DNA from 3 places in the Pseudomonas sp. StFLB209 genome. Region 2 is predicted to be linked to each of the others. Evidence: predicted binding sites of a transcription regulator. Region 2 holds the regulator's gene; each other region holds the start of a gene.
What was found. Region 2 encodes FliA, which starts transcription of late flagellar genes. Its sites were predicted from a motif close to CTAAAGTTTNNNNNNNNNNNGCCGNTAA; they were not measured.

Region 1 (6,811 bases), 1.3 Mb from region 2:
AACAGGCGCCGGGAATGTGTCCTGCGTCATAGCGGGCCTGATTGGTCAGATCGACAAGGATCAGCTCCGGCGCCTCCAGGCGAGGCTGCAGGTCACTGGCTTCAATAACCAGTGGCAAGTCGTTAAACACGGACATTTCCAGCCTCCCTTCATGAGCAAAGGCGTGGATTGTAGCCCAGAGCCGGAAAGGCCTGCACGCCGATAAGACAGTCTGAACCTGTCAGCCCCGCCAGCGATCACACAGGTTTCGCCCGGCCGGTGCTTTTGAGCTGGGTAAAGTTGACCAGGGCACGTTCCACACACTGCGACGTCTTGGCGAATGCCTGTACGGTGATCTCCGACATCGGGCTGCCACCTTGGTCGGCAATCGCCAGGATCAGCACTTTGCCGTTGCAGCTCAGCGAGCGGATCAGTAAGTGCTGGCCCTTGAACAGGGTCTTGAAGGCCGGCGGCAGCAAGGCTGCGAACTGTGCGTGGTTGGCCGGTGTAAGACGCAGTTGGGTCGGCTGGGCCAGCAGTCGTTCCAGTACCTTGCTGTCTTTGATCTGAAACTGTAATGCGGCATTTTCCGCACCCAGGCCGGCCAGTTGATGCACGCGCAGCAGGCCAGTGTTCTTGTCCGGCATCAGCAGCATGACCCGCTGCATGCCGCTCGCCACCAGCGCATCGCGGGCGGTGCTGATCAGGTGCATGGCGTTGTTGAACGGGGAGGGCTCGACCAGCATGTCGGCGCACAGTTTGCGCCAGCGTTGCAGGTCATCGGCAGAAGGTGCGGCAGCGGGTTCATGGCCATTGCTGATGCGCCGAAAATCCCACGGCCAGAGCAGCGCCTGGGCGGGATGCCAAAGATCGTCCGCCGCATGCTGGCGAGCGCTGCTGGCAGCGTTCTGGTGTACCTGTTGCTGGGTCTGGTCCATTGACTGTTGCAGGTACAGACTGCTCAGCAGTTCCCAGCGCAGGCAGTGCGGGCTGTTCCAGGCCTGCTGTGCGGCCAGCGCCAGGCCATTACCCATCAATACCGTATTGGCTGGCTGGTTGAACCAGCGTTGCAGATCGGCGTTGGCATCCATGTCGCGCTGCTGTTGCAGCGGGTCGTGATTTTCCCTGGCGATACGCAGCGCCTTGACCCATTCGCGGCGCTCTTTGATCAGTACGGTATAGCCACGCGTGACCCAGACCGGCAGGCGCCAGACCGTGGCCAGTGCCTGGCACAAGTCCAGCAGCTTGACGCCGAACAATTCAAGCTCGACCGTGCGGCTTGATTCGCCTTTATGAATGACCCGCAGTTCCCATTCTTCCAGCAGCTTGGGGTGGGCCAGCGCCAGTGGCCAGAGCGGTGCGAGGAACAGCAGGCTGCCCAGATGAATATCCTGCCAGAGCCGCGCCAGACGGCTGGCGAACAGGCCATTGGCCTGTTGGGTGGCATGCTGGCTGATCAGAATCAGTTGACGGTAAGCCTGGGGGACTTCCTGCGCCTGTTTGGCCGGCAGGCGATTAAGCAGCACTTCGGTGCGGGCCAGGCCCAGGCGATTGAGCGCCACTTCAAGACTTTCGGCCGGCTCTGTGATGCCATGGCTGTGCTGGTTGGCCTCGCGCAGCACGCTCAGCACCAGCGCCGGGCTGTCTTGCATCATGTCGGCAATATCACGCAACGAACGACGGCTGTCGTTCAGTGCGGCGCGCACACGGGCGTGATTGGCCTGTGCAACGGGCAGGGCAAGATCATCCAGTTGTTTGACCCAGGCTTCAAGTGTCTTGGGGCGTGGGAGGTGCGATGTGCTGGCTATCGGCATACGGAAGGCCTGTGCGGCTGAGATCGTTCAGCAGTGGATACGCTTTTTCATATATGGATGCGTCATGTATTGTTACACCCTGTTTCGATAGCAAAACAGGTTTTTCACGGCAACAGCCTATAGTCTGGCTCAGGCGGGCCGATAAGCAGAACAACAGTTTCATGAATCACCGCACATCTCCCTGAACCCGACTCAACAAGTATTTGTACCTATGGCCAAAATCATCGGCATCATTGTCGTTTTCGCGAGCGTTCTCGGCGGATACATGCTATCCCACGGTCAATTGGCAGCGCTGTTCCAGCCATTTGAAATCGTCATCATTGGTGGTGCAGCGCTGGGCGCCTTTCTGCAGGCCAACCCTGGCCATATGACCATGCATGTGTTCAAAAAGTCGCTGAAGATGTTCAGCACTCGCTTCACGCATGCCTATTACCTCGAAGTGCTGGGTCTGGTGTACGAGATTCTCAACAAGAGCCGCCGCGAAGGCATGATGGCCATCGAAGGGGACATCGAAGAGCCGGCTTCAAGTCCGATCTTCGCCAAGTACCCTGGCGTACTCAAGGATGAGCGCATGACCGCCTACATCTGCGATTACCTGCGCATCATGTCGTCCGGCAACATGGCTCCTCACGAGCTTGAAGGCCTGTTCGACATGGAACTGTTGAGCATGAAGGAAGAGCTTGAGCATCCTTCCCACGCCGTGACCGGCATTGCCGACGGTATGCCCGGTTTTGGTATCGTGGCTGCGGTACTGGGTATTGTGATCACCATGGCCATGCTGGGAACCGGTGACAAGGCCGCCATCGGCCAGCACGTGGCGGCGGCACTGGTCGGTACCTTCTTCGGTATCATCGCGGCGTACGGCTTCTTTGGTCCGCTGGCTTCTTGCCTGGCGCACGATGCCAAGGAAGAAATGAACGTCTACGAGTCGATCAAGGCGGCTCTTGTGGCCTCGGCTTCCGGCATGCCGCCATCACTGGCCGTCGAGTTCGGTCGCAAGGTGCTTTACCCCGCCCACCGCCCCAGCTTCAGCGAGCTGGAACAAGCCGTACGTGGTCGCTAAACCATGGAAAATAATCAGCCAATAATCGTCAAGCGCGTCAAGCGCTTTGGCGGGGGGCACCACGGCGGTGCCTGGAAGATCGCCTTTGCTGACTTTGCGACAGCAATGATGGCGTTCTTTCTGGTGCTCTGGCTGTTGTCGGCTGCGACTCCGGAACAACTGGTGGCCGTGGCCGGTTATTTCAAGGACCCGGTCGGCTTCAGCGACAGTGGCTCGCCCTATGTCATCGACCTGGGCGGCTCGCCGGAAATGTCTCCTAACCAGACCCTCAACCCCGAGGTCAAGAGTACGCCGAGCCCGGACACCGTGCCGATCGAGGCCGAGTCTGCCGAAGCCAAGGCCGAGCAGGTCGAGCAGGAACGCATGGAAATGCTCCTGCTGGAGTTGCAGAACAAGATTGAAGAGAGTCCGGAGCTGCAAAAGTTCAAGGACCAGATCCTGCTGGAGATCACTCAGGACGGTTTGCGTATCCAGATTGTCGATGCCGATAACCGGCCAATGTTCGACTCCGGCAGTGCGCGGCTCAAACCTTACTTCGAAGACATCCTGCTGGCGATGTCTGACACCATCAAGGCTGTGCCGAACAAGATCAGCGTCAGTGGTCATACCGATGCCAAGCCGTTTGCCGGTACCGGTGAGTTCGGCAACTGGGAGCTGTCGGCCAACCGCGCCAACGCTGCCCGTCGTGCGCTGATCGCCGGTGGCTACCCTGAGCAGCAGGTGGCACGAGTGGTGGGGTACGCGTCCTCGGCGCTGTTCGATCGCCAGCATCCGCTGAACCCGGTCAACCGGCGTATCGATATCATCGTGCTGACCCGCAAGGCCCAGCAGCGTATGGATGGTGACCAAGGCAGTGCGCCGCCGGTCAATCCAGCCCCGGCGGCACCGGGTGCTGCGGCGCCTGGAGCCGCTGCGCCTGGCGCGGCGAACGGCAGCCAGGCGCCGGCCGTGCTGCCGCATGAGGTTCGTGAACGGGTCAATATCTTCGATCAGGGGCCACTCAGGGCGCCGGGTAGCAACCCGTAATCTGCCTGGCTGTCAGGCCGCCCCTGTAGCGTGCAGCAGGGGCGGCTGGCAGCTTTGCTGCGCCAGTCTCAGTATTCGTCTTGCGGCAGACTGGCCAGGATCGAGCGGTAGCTGTGCATCCGTTGCGGATGGATGCGGCCTTGTTCCAGCGCATTGAGCAGCGCACAACCCGGCTCGCGGTCATGCTTGCAGTCGCGAAAGCGGCATTTGCCCAGCAGATCATTGAACTCGATAAAGCCGGCCTCGACGTCGTCCCGGCTCACATGCACCAGGCCAAATTCGCGGATACCCGGCGAGTCGATCAGATCACCGCCGCCCGGGAAGTGGAACAGGCGTGCGGTGGTGGTGGTGTGGGTGCCTTGTCCGGAAAACTCCGATAGCGGCCCGACCCGGGTGCCGACTTCCGGCAACAGGCTGTTGACCAGCGATGATTTGCCGACCCCGGACTGGCCGACAAATACACTCACTTTGCCATCCAGTTGCTGTTGCAACTGCTGCATGCCATCGCCCTGATGGGCAGATACTTCGAGCACCGGATAACCCAGGCCGCGATACACCGACAGCAGGTCGTTGAGTACCACGCTGTTGTGTTCGTCGATCAGATCAGCCTTGTTGAGCAGCAGCAACGGGTGGATGCCGGCATGTTCGGCGGCGACCAGGTAGCGATCGATCAGGTTGGCATGCGGCTCAGGCATCGGCGCGAAGACGATGACGATCAGGTCGACGTTGGCCGCGACCGGCTTGAGCAGCCCGCGGCTGTCAGGGCGGCACAGTTCGGTGCTGCGCGGCAGTTGCGCGACAATCACGCCAACGCCCTGATTGCCGGCCCGCCACACCACTTTGTCGCCAGTGACCAGTGCCGGCAGGTTGGCGCGCAGGTAGCAGCGGTAGGTCTGGCCGCGATGCTCGCCGTCCTGGGCCTCGACTTCGACCTGCACACCGAAATGAGCAATCACCTGGCCGAACTCTTCCGGGCCCAGGTCGCCGCCTTCCAGAATCTCCAGCGCCTGGGTCTCACGTTTGGCGGCGCGAGCGGCGCGTTCGCCCTGGATCTTTTCGATGCGCCAGTTCTGGCGGCGGTTGAGTTGGCGTTTGGCCATGGGATTCCCGGTCAATGAGCTCGAACGCGCGATACTAGCATGCCGACGCTGAGCTAAACTGCGCGCCTATGCTGAGGAGCCAATATATGCAAAGCAAGAGCAACCTGATCTGGATCGATCTGGAAATGACCGGCCTGGACCCTGACAACGATGTAATCATCGAAATGGCCACCATCATCACTGACAGCGAGCTCAATACCCTGGCCGAAGGCCCGGTGATTGCGGTGCACCAGAGTGACGAGATTCTGGCCGGCATGGATGAGTGGAACACCCGTCAGCATGGCGGCTCGGGGCTGACTCAGCGGGTCCGTGAGAGCACCATCGACAGCGCCCAGGCCGAGGCCCTGACGCTGGCGTTCATCAAGCAATGGGTGCCGGAGCGCAGCTCGCCGATCTGCGGTAACAGCATCTGCCAGGACCGGCGCTTCCTGTACCGGCACATGCCAACGCTGGAAAACTACTTTCACTACCGCAACCTTGACGTTTCGACCCTCAAGGAGCTGGCGGCCCGCTGGTCGCCAGAGCTGAAGTTCAAGAAGGGCAGCACTCACCTGGCACTGGACGATATCCGCGAATCCATTGCTGAGCTGCGTTTTTACCGCGAAAACTTCATCAAGTAAGCACGCTGCTTCAAGCGCGCAGTCAACAAAGCCCTTTGCACCCTTTCAGTGCGTCGGGCCGCCGGGTAGACTGCGCGGCTTTGTCGCAGGGGGTAACGCCATGTTGTTGATGCTGTATCTGATGGCGATTACCGCCGAGGCCATGACCGGCGCGTTGTCCGCAGGACGGCGGGGCATGGACTGGTTTGGCGTGGTGCTGATTGCCTGTGTCACTGCGTTGGGTGGTGGCTCTGTGCGCGATGTGCTGCTTGGTCATTACCCTCTGACCTGGGTGAAACACCCCGAATATCTGGTACTGACCAGCGTCGCGGCGCTGGTGACGATCTTCATCGCGCCGCTGATGCGGCATCTGCGCTCGCTGTTTCTGGTGCTCGATGCCGTGGGCCTGGTGGCTTTCACCCTGATTGGCTGCCTGACCGCCCTGGAAACAGGGCACGGCATGCTGGTCGCTTCGGTCTGTGGCGTGATCACCGGAGTGTTCGGCGGCATTCTGCGCGACATCTTCTGCAACGATATTCCGCTGATCTTCCGCCGCGAGCTCTATGCCAGCGTGTCCTTTCTTGCTGCCTGGTGCTTCCTGGCTTGTCGCTACCTTGGCGTGTCAGATGAGCAGGCGATCCTGATTACCCTGTTCGGCGGCCTGTTGATGCGCCTGTTGGCGATCCGCTTCAAATGGGAAATGCCGAAGTTCGTTTACAAGGATGACCACTGAACGCAGCTCCTACCCCGCAGGGCGTGCTGCTCTATGGCCCATTCGACATGCTCACGGACCAGTTCTGACGGGTGCTCACGTCGTGCCTCCAGGGCCTGCAGCACGCTGATGGTCGAGGGCGCGTTACCCAGCCCGACGGCCAGGTTGCGCAGCCAGCGCTCATAGCCGGTGCGGCGCAGGGGCGAGCCTTCGGTGCTGCTGAGAAAGCGCTCTTCGTCCCACATGAACAGCTCGGCCAGCCCGGCATTGTCGAGGTTATGGCGCGGCTGGAAATCGCTTTGCTCGGTGGGTTTGGCGAAGCGGTTCCATGGGCAGACGATCTGGCAGTCATCACAGCCGAATACCCGGTTACCGATCAGTGCTCGCAACTCGACAGGAATGGCGGTTTTCAGCTCGATGGTCAGGTAGGAAATGCAACGCCGGGCATCGAGCACATACGGGCCGACAAACGCTGCCGTCGGGCAGATGTCCAGGCAGGCGCTGCACCGGCCGCAATG
Region 2 (6,811 bases):
CAATGCGCGCGATCCGGCGTTTGGTCTGGAAGCGGTGTGGATCGAAATCAGTCAGCGCAGCCAGGCCCAGTCGTTGGGTTACACAGTGGTGGATGCCAGCACCGTTGTGGCGACGCACCTGAACCAGATTCTCTACAAGCACTCCCATGAATTGATCGGCCACGAGGAAGTGCAGCAACTGATGCAGTTGCTGGCCAAGAGTTCGCCCAAGCTGGCTGAAGAGCTGGTGCCTGGGGTGCTGTCGTTGTCGGCGCTGCTCAATGTGCTGCAGGCGCTGCTGGCCGAGCATGTGCCGGTGCGTGATATCCGCACGATTGCCGAGGCCATCGCGAACAATGCGGCCAGGAGTCAAGATACCGCCGCGTTGGTGGCTGTGGTGCGGGTCGGGTTGAGCCGGGCGATCGTGCAAAGCATTGTAGGGACTGAGACAGAGCTGCCTGTCATCACCCTTGAGCCTAGATTGGAACAGATTTTGCTAAATAGTATGCAGAAGGCGGGTCAGGGTCAGGAAGAAGGCGTTCTTCTGGAGCCAAGCATGGCCGAGAAGCTGCAACGCTCGTTGATTGAGGCGGCGCAGCGTCAAGAGATGCAAGGCTCGCCGGTGATTTTGCTGGTGGCAGGTCCGATTCGGGCCATGCTGTCACGATTTGGACGATTGGCTGTACCGAACATGCATGTTCTGGCGTACCAGGAAATTCCTGACAACAAGCAAGTCACCATCGTAGCGACTGTCGGGCCTAACGGCTGAGGTAGTGAGTCATGCAAGTTAAGCGTTTTTTCGCCGCCGATATGCGTCAAGCCATGAAACTGGTTCGCGATGAGCTGGGCGCCGAGGCGGCCATCATCGGAAATCGGCGCATTGCCGGTGGCGTTGAGCTGACTGCTGCTCTTGATTACAAGCTGTCTGCGCTGGCGCCGCGGGTGCCGAACATGGAGCTTGAAGACGAGCTGCGCAAGACTCAGTCGCGGATCGTCTCGGCGCAAGCTGAACTCGAAAGTCGCAACGAAGGCGATGACGTATCGAGCAACCGTCAGTTGTTTTCTGGCTTGCCGCTGAGCGCTGCCGACCGGCACATCGAGCCGACCCTTGAAGAACCGCCGCGTCCTGCTGTTGCCGTCGCTGCACCCGGCGTTGCCGAGCCGACGCTGAACCAGCGTGCGTTTGACTCGATGCGCTCGGAGCTCAACGGCTTGCGCGAGCTGCTGGAAGTCCAGTTGGGTTCGCTGGCCTGGACGCAATTGCAGGGCAGTCGTCCGCAGCAGGCCAACCTGTGGCGGCGTCTGCAGCGCGTTGGCCTGTCCGGCCCGCTGTCGCGGGATCTGCTGGATATGGTTCCCGATATCGACGATCCCCGTCATGCCTGGCGCATGTTGCTGGCGCATCTGGCGCGGATGATCAATGTGCCTGACAACGAGCCGCTGGAAGAGGGCGGGGTGATCGCGATGGTCGGTCCGGCAGGGATGGGCAAGACCACTACGCTGGCCAAGCTGGCGGCGCGTTACGTGCTCAAGTACGGCGCGCAGAATATCGCGCTGGTGAGCATGGACAGCTTCCGGATCGGTGCCCAGGAGCAGCTCAAGACCCTTGGGCGTATTCTCAATGTGCCGGTGACCCACGTCGATCCGGGACAGTCCCTGGCCCAGGCGCTCGAACCGCTGATCCGCAAGCGTGTGGTGCTGATCGATACCGCCGGCCTGCAAGCCAGCGATCCGGCGCTGCGCCTGCAGCTTGAAAGCCTGGCCGGGCGCGGGATTCGCTCGCGCAACTATCTGGTCCTGGCCACTACCAGCCAGAAGCAGGTGTTGACCGCCGCTTACCACAGCTACAAACGCTGCGGGCTGGCCGGCTGCATCCTGACCAAACTGGATGAAACTGCCAGCCTGGGTGAAGTGCTGAGCCTTGCGATCGGGCATGAACTCCCCGTGGCCTATCTGACCGATGGGCCGCGTATTCCTGATGATTTGCATCTGCCACGCCGCCATCAACTGGTGAGTCGGGCCGTCAGTGTGCAAATGCAGGATGAACCCAGCGAAGAGGCTATGGCGGACATGTTCGCCGACCTTTATCACAACCCCGGCAAGCGAGTGGGGTGATTGATGAACACGACTAAAAAATTACTGCATCGGTGGTCTGCCAGGCATTGTTCGTCACGGAACGTGCAGCCCGTAATGTGGCTCCAGTCTACGCATGACAAGGTAAAGAAATAACATGGGCAGCATGCATCCCGTACAGGTTATCGCCGTGACCGGCGGCAAAGGTGGCGTTGGCAAGACCAACGTTTCAGTGAATCTGTCGCTGGCGCTGGCCGAGCTCGGCCGTCGCGTCATGCTGCTTGATGCTGATCTTGGTCTGGCCAACGTTGATGTTTTGCTGGGCCTTACGCCCAAACGCACCCTGGCCGATGTCATCGAGGGCCGCTGTGAGCTGCGTGACGTCCTGCTCCAGGGGCCTGGCGGAGTGCGTATCGTGCCAGCGGCCTCCGGTACCCAGAGCATGGTGCACCTGGCGCCCGCGCAGCATGCCGGCCTGATCCAGGCGTTCAGCGAGCTTGGCGACAATCTTGATGTGCTGGTGATCGACACCGCAGCCGGTATCGGTGAATCGGTGGTCAGTTTCGTGCGTGCCGCCCAAGAGGTCTTGCTGGTGGTCTGCGATGAACCGACCTCGATCACCGACGCTTACGCGCTGATCAAACTGCTCAATCGCGACTACGGCATGAACCGCTTCAGGGTCCTGGCCAACATGGCGCAGACGCCGCAAGAGGGTCGTAACCTGTTTGCCAAACTGACCAAGGTGACCGATCGTTTTCTGGACGTGGCCTTGCAGTATGTCGGCGCAGTGCCCTATGACGAATGTGTGCGCAAGGCGGTGCAAAAGCAACGTGCGGTCTACGAAGCCTTTCCACGCTCCAAATGCGCGCTGGCATTCCGAGCCATTGCCCAGAAGGTCGATACCTGGCCGTTGCCGGCCAATCCGCGTGGGCACCTTGAGTTCTTTGTCGAGCGACTTGTTCACCAGACCAGTGCAGCGGGACCGGTTCAATGACAGCCAGCGGTTATCAGATGTACAGCAAGGCATCAAGGAATTCGCAATACGAGTTGATTGAGCGCTATGCGCCACTGGTCAAGCGTATTGCCTACCACCTGCTGGCCCGTCTGCCTGCCAGCGTCCAGGTCGAAGACCTGATCCAGGCGGGCATGATCGGCCTGCTTGAAGTATCGACCAAATACGACTCCACCAAGGGTGCCAGTTTCGAAACCTACGCCGGCATTCGGATCCGTGGCGCGATGCTTGACGAGGTGCGTAAAGGTGACTGGGCGCCGCGTTCAGTGCATCGAAATACCCGGATGGTCAGTGATGCGATTCGCGCTATTGAAGCAAGAACAGGGCGCGACGCTAAAGATCATGAAGTTGCTGCCGAACTCCAGTTAAGTCTTGATGATTATTACGCTATCTTGAACGACACTTTGGGCAGTCGGCTGTTCAGCTTTGACGACCTGCTGCAGGACGGCGAGCATGATGGGCTGCACGAAGATGGCGCCAGCGGTTCGCTGGAGCCGTCGCGCGATCTTGAGGACGAGCGCTTCCAGAAAGCATTGGCCGATGCCATTGCCAATCTTCCGGAGCGTGAGCGTTTGGTGCTGGCGTTGTACTATGACGAGGAGTTGAACCTCAAAGAGATCGGTGAGGTCCTTGGGGTCAGCGAATCTCGGGTCAGCCAGTTACACAGTCAGTGCGCAGCCCGCTTGCGAGGTCGTTTGGGGGAATGGCGGGCGCGCTGACAGATCCATTGGTTTCAGGCCGGCTGTGCAGGGCTTGAGGTGTCGACTACCCGGACAAGGCAGGAGCCTGTCAATCAACTCTACAGGGTTGTTTGCAGGCGATTTGGCCGTGTTCTGGTGTCTGGTGCGTCGAGCGCTGGTTGCACCGGGGGGTTGCTGTACCTGTATTGAGTGAACGGCGGGTCCGGGGAGCGGGCTCGTTAAAGACTGCTTGGAGGTCGAATTGGACAAGAACATGAAAATCCTCATCGTTGATGACTTTTCAACGATGCGGCGGATCATAAAAAATCTGTTGCGTGACCTGGGGTTTACCAATACATCGGAAGCAGATGACGGTCTTACCGCGCTGCCGATGCTGCAAAGCGGTGCCTTTGATTTTCTGGTAACCGACTGGAACATGCCTGGCATGTCGGGTATCGACCTGCTGCGCCAAGTGCGTCAGGACGAGCGCCTGAAGAACATTCCGGTGCTGATGGTGACTGCTGAAGCCAAGCGTGAGCAGATCATTGAAGCGGCCCAGGCCGGTGTGAACGGCTATGTGGTCAAGCCTTTCACCGCCCAGGTATTGCAAGAGAAGATTGAAAAGATCTTCGAGCGCGTCAATAGCTGAGTGCATGCCGCGAGGGCGCTATGGATAACAATGATTCATTGGGTGACTTCGAGTCGACCCTGAAAAAACACGCGCACGAGCTGGTCGCCAGCCTTGAAAAAGGCAAATTCGGCGACGCCGTGCAACTGATCCATGAGCTCAACCAGGCGCGCGACCGCGGCCTGTATCAGGAAGTGGGCAAATTGACGCGTGAGCTGCACAGCGCGATCGTCAATTTCCATATCGATCCGCAGATGCCGCAAGCCGAAGAGGTGTCTCAGATCACTGATGCCGCCGAGCGTTTGTCGTATGTTGTAAGGCTGACCGAGGGTGCGGCCAACCGCACCATGGATCTGGTGGAGCAAAGCACACCGTTGATGAACAGCCTCAGTGACGACGCCAAGGCGCTGAGTGCCGACTGGGGGCGCTTCATGCGCCGCGAAATCGGTGCTGAGGAGTTTCGTGATCTGGCCAAGCGGGTGGACGGTTTCCTGTCGCGTACCGAGAAAGAGAGCCATGCCGTTGCCAGCCATCTCAACGACATTCTGCTGGCCCAGGATTATCAGGACCTTACCGGTCAGGTGATCAAGCGCGTGACGCAACTGGTCACCGAAGTTGAGAGCAACCTGCTCAAGCTGGTACTGATGGCCAGCCATGTCGATCGCTTTGCCGGGATCGAGCATGACCGTGAAGCGATGCAAGCAGAAAAAGATCCGAAAAAACATCTTGCTCAGGGTGAAGGTCCGCAGATTCATGCCGATAAACGGGAAGATGTCGTTTCCGGTCAGGATGATGTGGACGACTTGCTATCCAGCCTTGGCTTCTAAGGTCAGTTGACGGTTAATTTTAGGGAGCACCCCAATGAGCTTCGGCGCCGATGAAGAGATCCTCCAGGATTTTCTGGTAGAGGCCGGCGAAATTCTCGAGCAATTGTCTGAACAACTGGTCGAGCTTGAAAGTCGCCCGGATGACGCGGACTTGCTCAACGCAATTTTTCGCGGTTTTCACACTGTAAAAGGAGGCGCCGGCTTCCTTCAGTTGCATGAGCTTGTCGAGTGCTGCCACATTGCCGAGAACGTGTTCGACATCCTGCGCAAGGGTGAGCGTCGCGTTAACGCCGAATTGATGGACGTGGTCCTCGAAGCACTGGATACCGTCAACAGCATGTTCGGCCAGGTGCGTGAGCGCAGTGACATCACGCCTGCTACCCCTGAGCTGCTGCAGGCACTGTCACGGCTGGCAGAGCCTGAGTCAGCTGACGAAGTGGCTGCGGTGGCAGCGGCTCCGGAGCCGGCGCCGGAACCGGTGGTCGAGGCGGCTGCACCGGCTGCCGGGGAGGCCGGCTCCGACCTGATCACCGACGATGAGTTCGAGCGGCTGCTCGACTCCCTGCACGGCCCGGCCGGCAGCCCGGTCGCCGCTACGCCGTCTGCGCCAGCCGCGCCTGCGGCTGCAGCGAGTGATGAAATCACCGATCACGAATTCGAAGCGCTGCTCGATCAGTTGCATGGCAAGGGTTCGTTCGATGCCAGCGTCGCCACTGTCAGTGCTGCAGCACCTGCTGTCGCAGCGCCCGCTGGCGCTGCCTCGGATGAAATCACCGACGACGAATTCGAGTCGCTGCTTGATCAGTTGCACGGCAAAGGCTCGTTCAGCGGCGCTGTAGAAGCGGTGGCCGTTGCCCCTGCGGCACCTGCCAGCAGCCCTGCATCGGATGAAATCACCGATCACGAATTTGAAAACCTGCTCGACGAGTTGCACGGCAAGGGCAAGTTCGAACCGGCGGCAGTAAGCGGCGCGGTTGCCGCCGCAGCGCCGGCGGCCAAGCCGCCAGCCCCTGTCGCCAAGGTCGAGCCTGCGGTGGCCAAGCCTGCTGCTGCGCCTGCGCCCGCGGCGGCCAAGCCTGCCGCTGCCGCACCGGCCAGAGCTGCTGCCGCGCCAGCCGAGAAGCCGACCGCGACAGAAGCCGAAACCACGGTGCGCGTCGATACCGCGCGGCTTGACGAGATCATGAACATGGTCGGCGAGTTGGTGCTGGTGCGTAACCGTCTGGTACGCCTTGGCCTCAACAGCGGCAATGAAGCGATGTCCAAGGCGGTTTCCAACCTGGATGTGGTCACCGCCGACCTGCAAACCGCGGTCATGAAGACCCGCATGCAGCCGATCAAGAAAGTCTTCGGCCGCTTTCCGCGTCTGGTTCGTGACCTGGCACGCCAGCTCAAGAAAGAGATCAACCTGGAACTGGTGGGTGAAGAGACCGACCTGGACAAGAACCTGGTCGAGGCGCTCGCTGACCCGTTGGTGCACTTGGTGCGTAACGCGGTCGACCACGGTGTGGAAACTCCTGAGGAGCGTGAGGCCAGCGGCAAGTCACGCAGTGGCCGGGTGGTGCTGTCGGCCGAGCAGGAAGGCGATCACATCCTGTTGTCGATTTCCGAT
Region 3 (6,811 bases), 1.8 Mb from region 2:
AAGTCGATGTACTCACGGCCTTCGACGTCCCACACAGTGGCGTTCTCGGCGCGCTCGGCGACAATCGGGTGGATCTGGCCGACACCACGTGGAACAGCGGCGGCACGGCGTTGCAGCAGGGATTCGTTGGTCTTGCTCATGGGGTCCTCATTCGCCGCTCATCGTCGGCGTGTTGCAAGGATTCAGCAGCAGGAAGAACCGGGCCAGCATACGATGATCGACTGGCGCGGCCTCTCGGCCACCATTACAGGTTGCGGTACAACAAAACCGGTGAAGCGTCGCTCTCGCGCCCCACCGGCTGCAAAACCCGCTATCGAATCAGATCGACAGGCACAGGTATTTGACTTCCAGATAGTCTTCGATGCCGTACTTGGAGCCTTCACGGCCCAGGCCCGAGGACTTGATACCGCCGAACGGTGCCACTTCGTTGGAGATCAGACCGGTGTTGATACCCACCATGCCGTACTCCAGCGCTTCAGCAACGCGGAACACGCGGCTCATGTTCTGAGCATAGAAGTAAGAGGCCAGACCGAACTCGGTATCGTTGGCCATGGCGATGACATCGTCTTCGTCCTTGAAACGGAACAGCGGCGCCAGAGGACCGAAGGTCTCTTCCTTGGCCACGGCGGCAGTCTTCGGCACGTCGACCAGAATGGTCGGCTCGAAGAACGTACCTTCCAGGCTATTGCCACCGAACAGCACCTTGGCACCTTTGCTCACGGCGTCGTCGATGTGCTCTTTAACCTTGGCCACGGCCTTGCTGTCGATCAGCGGGCCGGTGGTGGTGCCTTCTTCCAGACCGTTGCCGATCTTGAGCTTGGCGACAGCCACTTTGAGCTTCTCGGCGAACGCGTCATAGACGCCTTCCTGCACGTAGATACGGTTGGCGCACACGCAAGTCTGACCGTTGTTGCGGTACTTGGAGATGATCGCGCCTTCAACGGCCTTATCCAGGTCAGCGTCGTCGAACACGATGAACGGTGCGTTACCGCCCAGTTCCAGGGAGACTTTCTTGATGTCGTTGGCGCATTCGGCCATCAGCTGACGACCGATTTCGGTCGAGCCGGTGAACGACAGCTTGCGCACGATCGGGTTGCCGGTCAGTTCGCTGCCAACTTCGCCGGCGCTGCCGGTGATCACACTGAACACGCCAGCCGGAATGCCGGCACGTTCAGCCAGCTCGGCCAGAGCCAGAGCGGAGTAAGGAGTCTGCGAAGCAGGCTTGAGCACCATGGTGCAACCGGCCGCCAGGGCAGGGCCGGCTTTACGGGTGATCATCGCCGCCGGGAAGTTCCACGGGGTAATGGCCGCGGTCACACCGATCGGCTGCTTGAGCACGATCAGGCGTTTGTCTGGCTGGTGGCCAGGAATCACGTCACCGTAAACGCGCTTGGCTTCTTCAGCGAACCACTCGATGAACGATGCGGCGTAACCGATCTCGCCCTTGGCCTCGGCCAGCGGCTTGCCTTGCTCCAGGGTCATCAGGCGAGCCAGGTCGTCCTGGTTCTCGATCATCAGCTCGAACCAGCGACGCAGCTTGGCGCCACGCTCTTTGGCGGTCAGTGCACGCCAGGCCGGCAGCGCCTTGTCGGCGGCTTCAATGGCACGACGGGTCTCGGCAGCGCCCATTTTCGGCACAGAGCCCAGAATCTCGTTGGTAGCCGGGTTGTTGACCTTGATGGTCTGACCGCTGTCTGCATCCAGCCACTGACCATTGATATAGGCTTGCTGGCGGAACAGTTTGGAATCCTTGAGCTGCATGTCGGCCTCCGATAAACACCGCGCGCGGGCGCAGCGAAGCTGATAGAAAGAAACGGCGCCGCCACAGGGCACCATTAACAAATGAATTCGCCTTTTCCTGCGGCGCGCAAAGCTTAGCAGGCCGAAAGGCCGAACAGGAGCGTTTGAAATCTCAAACGCATCCTAGGCACAGGCAGAAAAAAGGACAAGAGCCCGTTCGAAAAAAAGAACGCAACGTCCAGCCAGTGCAAGTCTCGTTGGCCGAAATGTCACTTTCAGGCAATAAATCGTGCGAAATCAACAACACATGCTCGCCAGCATGGACGCACGGCGTTCAGATGAGTATTATGGCGCCCGCGTTGCACCTGTAGCTCAGCTGGATAGAGTACTGCCCTCCGAAGGCAGGGGTCGTGGGTTCGAATCCCGCCAGGTGCGCCATATATGAAAAGGCTCAGGTGAAAACCTGGGCCTTTTTTCGTTATGCCTGGTCCTGCATGGACCTTGGTCCGACTCCCCCGGCATGACGATGCTCCCTGCAACGCTCAGCAAATCATCACTCACGACTTCGGGGGTGACTTCGGGGGTAGCAGGTCCGTTGGCATGATCCAGCTCACTCAACGCCCGCTGTTCTGCCCCACCAGCAACGCCCCAAACCCCACCAGCAACCCGCCAAATGCCCGGTCGACCCAGTGCCTTACCCCCAGCAGCCACTCACGCAAGGCGCCGGCCGAAAAGCACATCGCAACCAGTGCAAACCAGGCCATATGCGCCAGCGAGATGAACGCGCCATAGCCGATCTGCGTCGCCACTGACGTATCAGGCCGCACCACCTGCATGAACAGGCTGACAATAAAGATCGTGGTTTTCGGGTTCAGTGCGTTGGTGAGCAAACCGGTTCGCAATGCCATTGCGTCGGACATCGAGACGGCTGCTGCGGTCGCCACTGCGCCGGGCTTGGCGAGTAACATCTTTACGCCGAGGTAGATCAGGTAAGCGGCGCCAGCCAGTTTGATGGCATTGAACAGCCAGAGTGACTGCTGAATCAGCAGCCCCACGCCGACCAAGGTGTAGCTGACATGCACCAATACGCCCAAGCCAATACCCAACGCGGTAAATACCCCCGCGCGGCGCGACAGCATCAGGCTGTTGCGGGTCACCATCGCAAAGTCCGGGCCGGGGCTGATCACCGCCAGCAGGGTAATCGTGATTACAGCTATCCATTCGGTCATGGCTTATCCTGTCGTTATCCATAAAAGCACGATGCTAACCGGGGTTATGGCGGATGATTAACGATGTTTTCTGACCGTAATGGTGAGTCAGACTCACCATTTTGCGACACTCGCCTGCCCTCGCTGTTGGCTCTGCGTTGTTTCGAGGCCGATGCCCGGCATGAGAACTTCACCAAGGCGGCCACCGAGTTGCATCTGACCCACGGCGCGGTCAGCCGCGCCGTGCGCTTGCTCGAAGACGAACTGGGCCTGGCGCTGTTCGAACGCCGTAGCCGCCGGGTATTTCTGACCCAAGCCGGGCGCAAGCTGGCGCGGGCGGTGGGCGATGGCCTGGGCGTGATCCGCCAGTCAGTGGCCGAGTTACAGGCCAGTGCCCGCCAGCAGCGGCGCTGGGTCTTGTCGTGCGGGCCAACTTTGCTGATGCGCTGGCTGATTCCGCGCTGGCCGGCCTTTCAAGCACGGCATCCGGGCATCGATATGCACCTGGTCGCTGGCGGCGGGCCGTTTTCGTTCAGTAGCGGTATTGATCTGGCAATCCGCCGCGATGACTTCTGCTGGCCAGACAATTACTGTGCCGAGCCGTTGTTTGTGGAAAAAGTCGGACCGGTCTGCCGCCCGGACAAACTGGCGGCCTGGTTCAACACGGACAAACCCGCTGCTGCACTGCGCAGCGATGCGACCTGCCTGCACACTCGCACCCGGCCGCAAGCCTGGGCCGAATGGGCCACGGCTGCCGATCAACCGTACCCCGAGCCGCCGGGGCAAGTGTTCGAGCATTTCTATTTCAGCCTGCAAGCTGCGGTAGCCGGCCTTGGCGTGGCGATCGGTCCTTGGCATCTGGTGCGCGACGACCTGGCCAGCGGCGTACTCATCGCGCCACTGGGCTTTGTCGAAGACGGCTCGCGCTATTGCCTGCTGTCGCCGCAGCCACTGCAAGCCGGCAGTTTGCAGGCTGATTTGCTGGAGTGGCTACGGGGGTTGGCCTAAGGGATAGCTCTGGAACCCCTTCTTCGCAGCTGAAGCTGCTCCTACAGGATCAGATGTTGCTGCGAGCGCCCACCGAGCCGCAGCGTACAGGACTCAAACCAGGCTGTTGGCGCAACGCTCGCCCTGTACAAAACATCTCAGGTTATCCAGCGTCACTTCGGCAATCTGATCCAGTGCCTCACGGGTGAAAAAGCCTTGATGGCCGGTGATCAGCACATTGGGAAATGTGGTCAGGCGCAGGAACACTTCGTCGTCGATACGATCGCTGGAGCGGTCATGGAAAAACAGCTGGCTCTCTTGTTCATAGACGTCGATGGCCAATGACCCGAGCTGCCGCGATTTGAGGGCTTCGATCACCGCCAGGGTGTCGACCAGTGCGCCGCGCGAGGTGTTGACCAGCATGGCGCCGGGCTTCATTTGGGCCAGGGTTTCGGCGCGGATCAGATGGCGAGTGGTGTCGCTGAGCGGGCAATGCAGGCTGACGATGTCCGCTTCGGCCAGCAGTTGACCCAGCGTCACGTACTCACCCACGCCGCTGAAGGCGGCGGTTTCAAACGGGTCATAACCCAGCACACGGCAGCCAAAACCCTTGAAGATCCGCGCCGTGGCCAGGCCGATCTGCCCGGTGCCGATAATGCCCACGGTCTTGCCGTGCAGGTTGAAGCCCAGCAGGCCTTCGAGCATGAAGTTGCCCTCACGCACCCGATTGTAGGCGCGATGGGTATGCCGGTTGAGGGTCATGACCAGTGCCAGGGTGTGCTCGGCGACCGCTTCGGGCGAATAACCGGGCACCCTCGCCACGAACAGCCCGAGGCGCCCCGCGCTTTCCAGATCAATGTTGTTGAAGCCTGCGCACCGCAACAGGATCGCCTTGACGCCGTAGCCCGCCAGCGCCTCCAGCACGGCGGCATCCAGTTGGTCGTTGACGAATACGCAAATGGCATCGTACCCCTGCGCGAGCCTGACCGTGTCACGGTTCAAGGTCGGTGTCAGGTAGCTCAGGGCAAGGTCACCGGCCAGGCAATCGCGTTGCAGGGCCTCATCAAAAAACCGTTGATCGTAGGGTTGAGCACTCAATAGAGCGAGTTTCATGGGCAGTTCCTTCTGTAGGCCACGCAGCTCAGCCCTGAATGGCCCTGAGGGCAGGCTAAACCAGCCGACGCAACGCCTTACTGATGCAGATCAATAACGCCCTGCCACCTGTCGATAGAGTCCTGCGTATCAGTAGCCGGGTACGTCTTTTGCTTCAAAAAATGAGCCGGGAAACCCCAATTGGCCGAAAACTGTTCCACAGGCCACAACCCGCGCCATAGAGAGTTTCAAGCCAAGGGAAGGCGATTATTGACGGATCAGTATTGACCACTCGTTCAACTAACGCTGTTTTGCGCCATCAACTTTTCGTCGGCTGCGACGATAAGGTCTATCAACCGCTTGGCAACCACTGCATGAACGCAGTGGATAAAATAATCTGAGGCTCGAAGGACTATGCTCAAGAATGCCCCCCTGCGCTTAAAGCTGCTGCTGATACTGTTACTCCCCTCGCTCGGTTTTTTGTGGTTCGCCACCAGCAGCGTGGTGGAGAACACCCGAATTCTGCAAAGCATGGACAGCACCGTACGAGCCACGGCCATCGCGCAGAAAATCAGCCAACTGATTACCACCTTGCAGCGCGAGCGGGGCGCCAGCGGCGTTTATCTGGGCAGCAAGGGCAATTCGATGCGTAACGAGCTGGCAACCATGCGCCAGAGCGTCAACCAGTCACTGGCGGCCGTCAGGGCAATGTCGACCGAAGGCGTCGGCGAATTGAACAATGCACTGGGTGCGCTCGATGGCCTGCAGGCCTTGCGCAGCCAGGTCGACGCACTGGGCATCCCCAGCACCGAGTCTGGCGCCCGTTATACCGAGACCATCCAGAAGCTGATCGGCTTTACCCATTCTCTGGAAGCGCGGATCAACGACCCAGAGATCATTCACGCCCTCAGTGCACTGAATCAGTTCATCGAAATGAAAGAGCGCGCCGGGCGCGAGCGGGTCGTGCTGGGCCTGGTGTTCAGCCAGAACAGCTTCGACGCCAACCTGCTGTCGCGTTTCAGCCGCAACCTGGGCGAATTTACCGCCTATTCGGAAAACTTCCGCCGCAAGGCGCCAGGTGAACTACTGCAGCAACTCGACGAGCGGATGAAAGATGCCAGCGCCGTGGAAGTCGGCCGCCTGCAACGTCAGGCATTCGAATTGCCCTTGGGCACCGCGCTGGGGGTAAAACCCGAATCCTGGTTTGAAACCGCCACCAAGCGCATCGACCTGATGGGTGAGGTGGAGAATAACCTCAGTCAAAAGGTCGCCATACTCGCCCAAGAGGCACGCGACAGTGCCAGCCAGGTCCTGTGGCTGACCATCACTGCCGTGCTGATCTCACTGCTCGCAGTGTCGGCCCTGGCCTACCTGATCATCCATAACATCGACCTGGCAGTGCGTGATGTGAACGGCGTACTGCTCAAGCTATCGCAGCGTGACCTCACCGCTCGCTCCGACTACCAGAGCCGTGATGAATTCGGCCAGATTTCGGCCAACCTCAACAGCATGGCGGTGGAAATCACCAACATCATCCAGGAAATCAGCAACGCCACGGCGCAGGTCGCCACCGCGGCCGAAGAGTCGTCGGCGGTCACCGTGCAGACCAGCCGCAGTGTCGAGCAGCAACGCCAGAGCACTGAACTGGTGGCGGCGGCCATTACCGAGATGAGCACCACGGTGCGCGATGTGGCGCAAAGCACCAGCGATGCCGCGCAGATGTCGCAGCAGATCAACCAGAGCACCATCGATGGTCGCAGCGAAGTCGCGAACACCATCGAGCT

Region 1: the regulator FliA is predicted to act here: its motif matches at 1,911-1,938, upstream of motA (flagellar motor stator protein MotA).
Region 3: the regulator FliA is predicted to act here: its motif matches at 5,346-5,373, upstream of PSCI_RS09860 (methyl-accepting chemotaxis protein).

Annotation. Positions count from the first base shown of each region.
Region 1 is NZ_AP014637.1:2,616,077-2,622,887, forward strand. It holds gene PSCI_RS29775 (rhodanese-like domain-containing protein) at 1-136, opposite strand, end outside; gene PSCI_RS11865 (HDOD domain-containing protein) at 237-1,793, opposite strand; gene motA (flagellar motor stator protein MotA) at 2,005-2,856, shown strand; gene motB (flagellar motor protein MotB) at 2,860-3,882, shown strand; gene rsgA (small ribosomal subunit biogenesis GTPase RsgA) at 3,951-4,982, opposite strand; gene orn (oligoribonuclease) at 5,069-5,602, shown strand; gene PSCI_RS11890 (trimeric intracellular cation channel family protein) at 5,703-6,314, shown strand; gene queG (tRNA epoxyqueuosine(34) reductase QueG) at 6,296-6,811, opposite strand, start outside.
Region 2 is NZ_AP014637.1:3,927,979-3,934,789, forward strand. It holds gene flhA (flagellar biosynthesis protein FlhA) at 1-748, shown strand, start outside; gene flhF (flagellar biosynthesis protein FlhF) at 760-2,094, shown strand; gene fleN (flagellar synthesis regulator FleN) at 2,210-3,046, shown strand; gene fliA (RNA polymerase sigma factor FliA) at 3,043-3,783, shown strand; gene PSCI_RS17625 (chemotaxis response regulator CheY) at 4,019-4,393, shown strand; gene PSCI_RS17630 (protein phosphatase CheZ) at 4,414-5,199, shown strand; gene PSCI_RS17635 (chemotaxis protein CheA) at 5,234-6,811, shown strand, end outside.
Region 3 is NZ_AP014637.1:2,142,406-2,149,216, reverse strand. It holds gene gabT (4-aminobutyrate--2-oxoglutarate transaminase) at 1-140, opposite strand, end outside; gene gabD (NADP-dependent succinate-semialdehyde dehydrogenase) at 319-1,761, opposite strand; tRNA gene PSCI_RS09880 (tRNA-Arg) at 2,102-2,178, shown strand; gene PSCI_RS09875 (LysE family translocator) at 2,355-2,969, opposite strand; gene PSCI_RS09870 (LysR family transcriptional regulator) at 3,033-3,956, shown strand; gene PSCI_RS09865 (2-hydroxyacid dehydrogenase) at 4,050-5,048, opposite strand; gene PSCI_RS09860 (methyl-accepting chemotaxis protein) at 5,442-6,811, shown strand, end outside.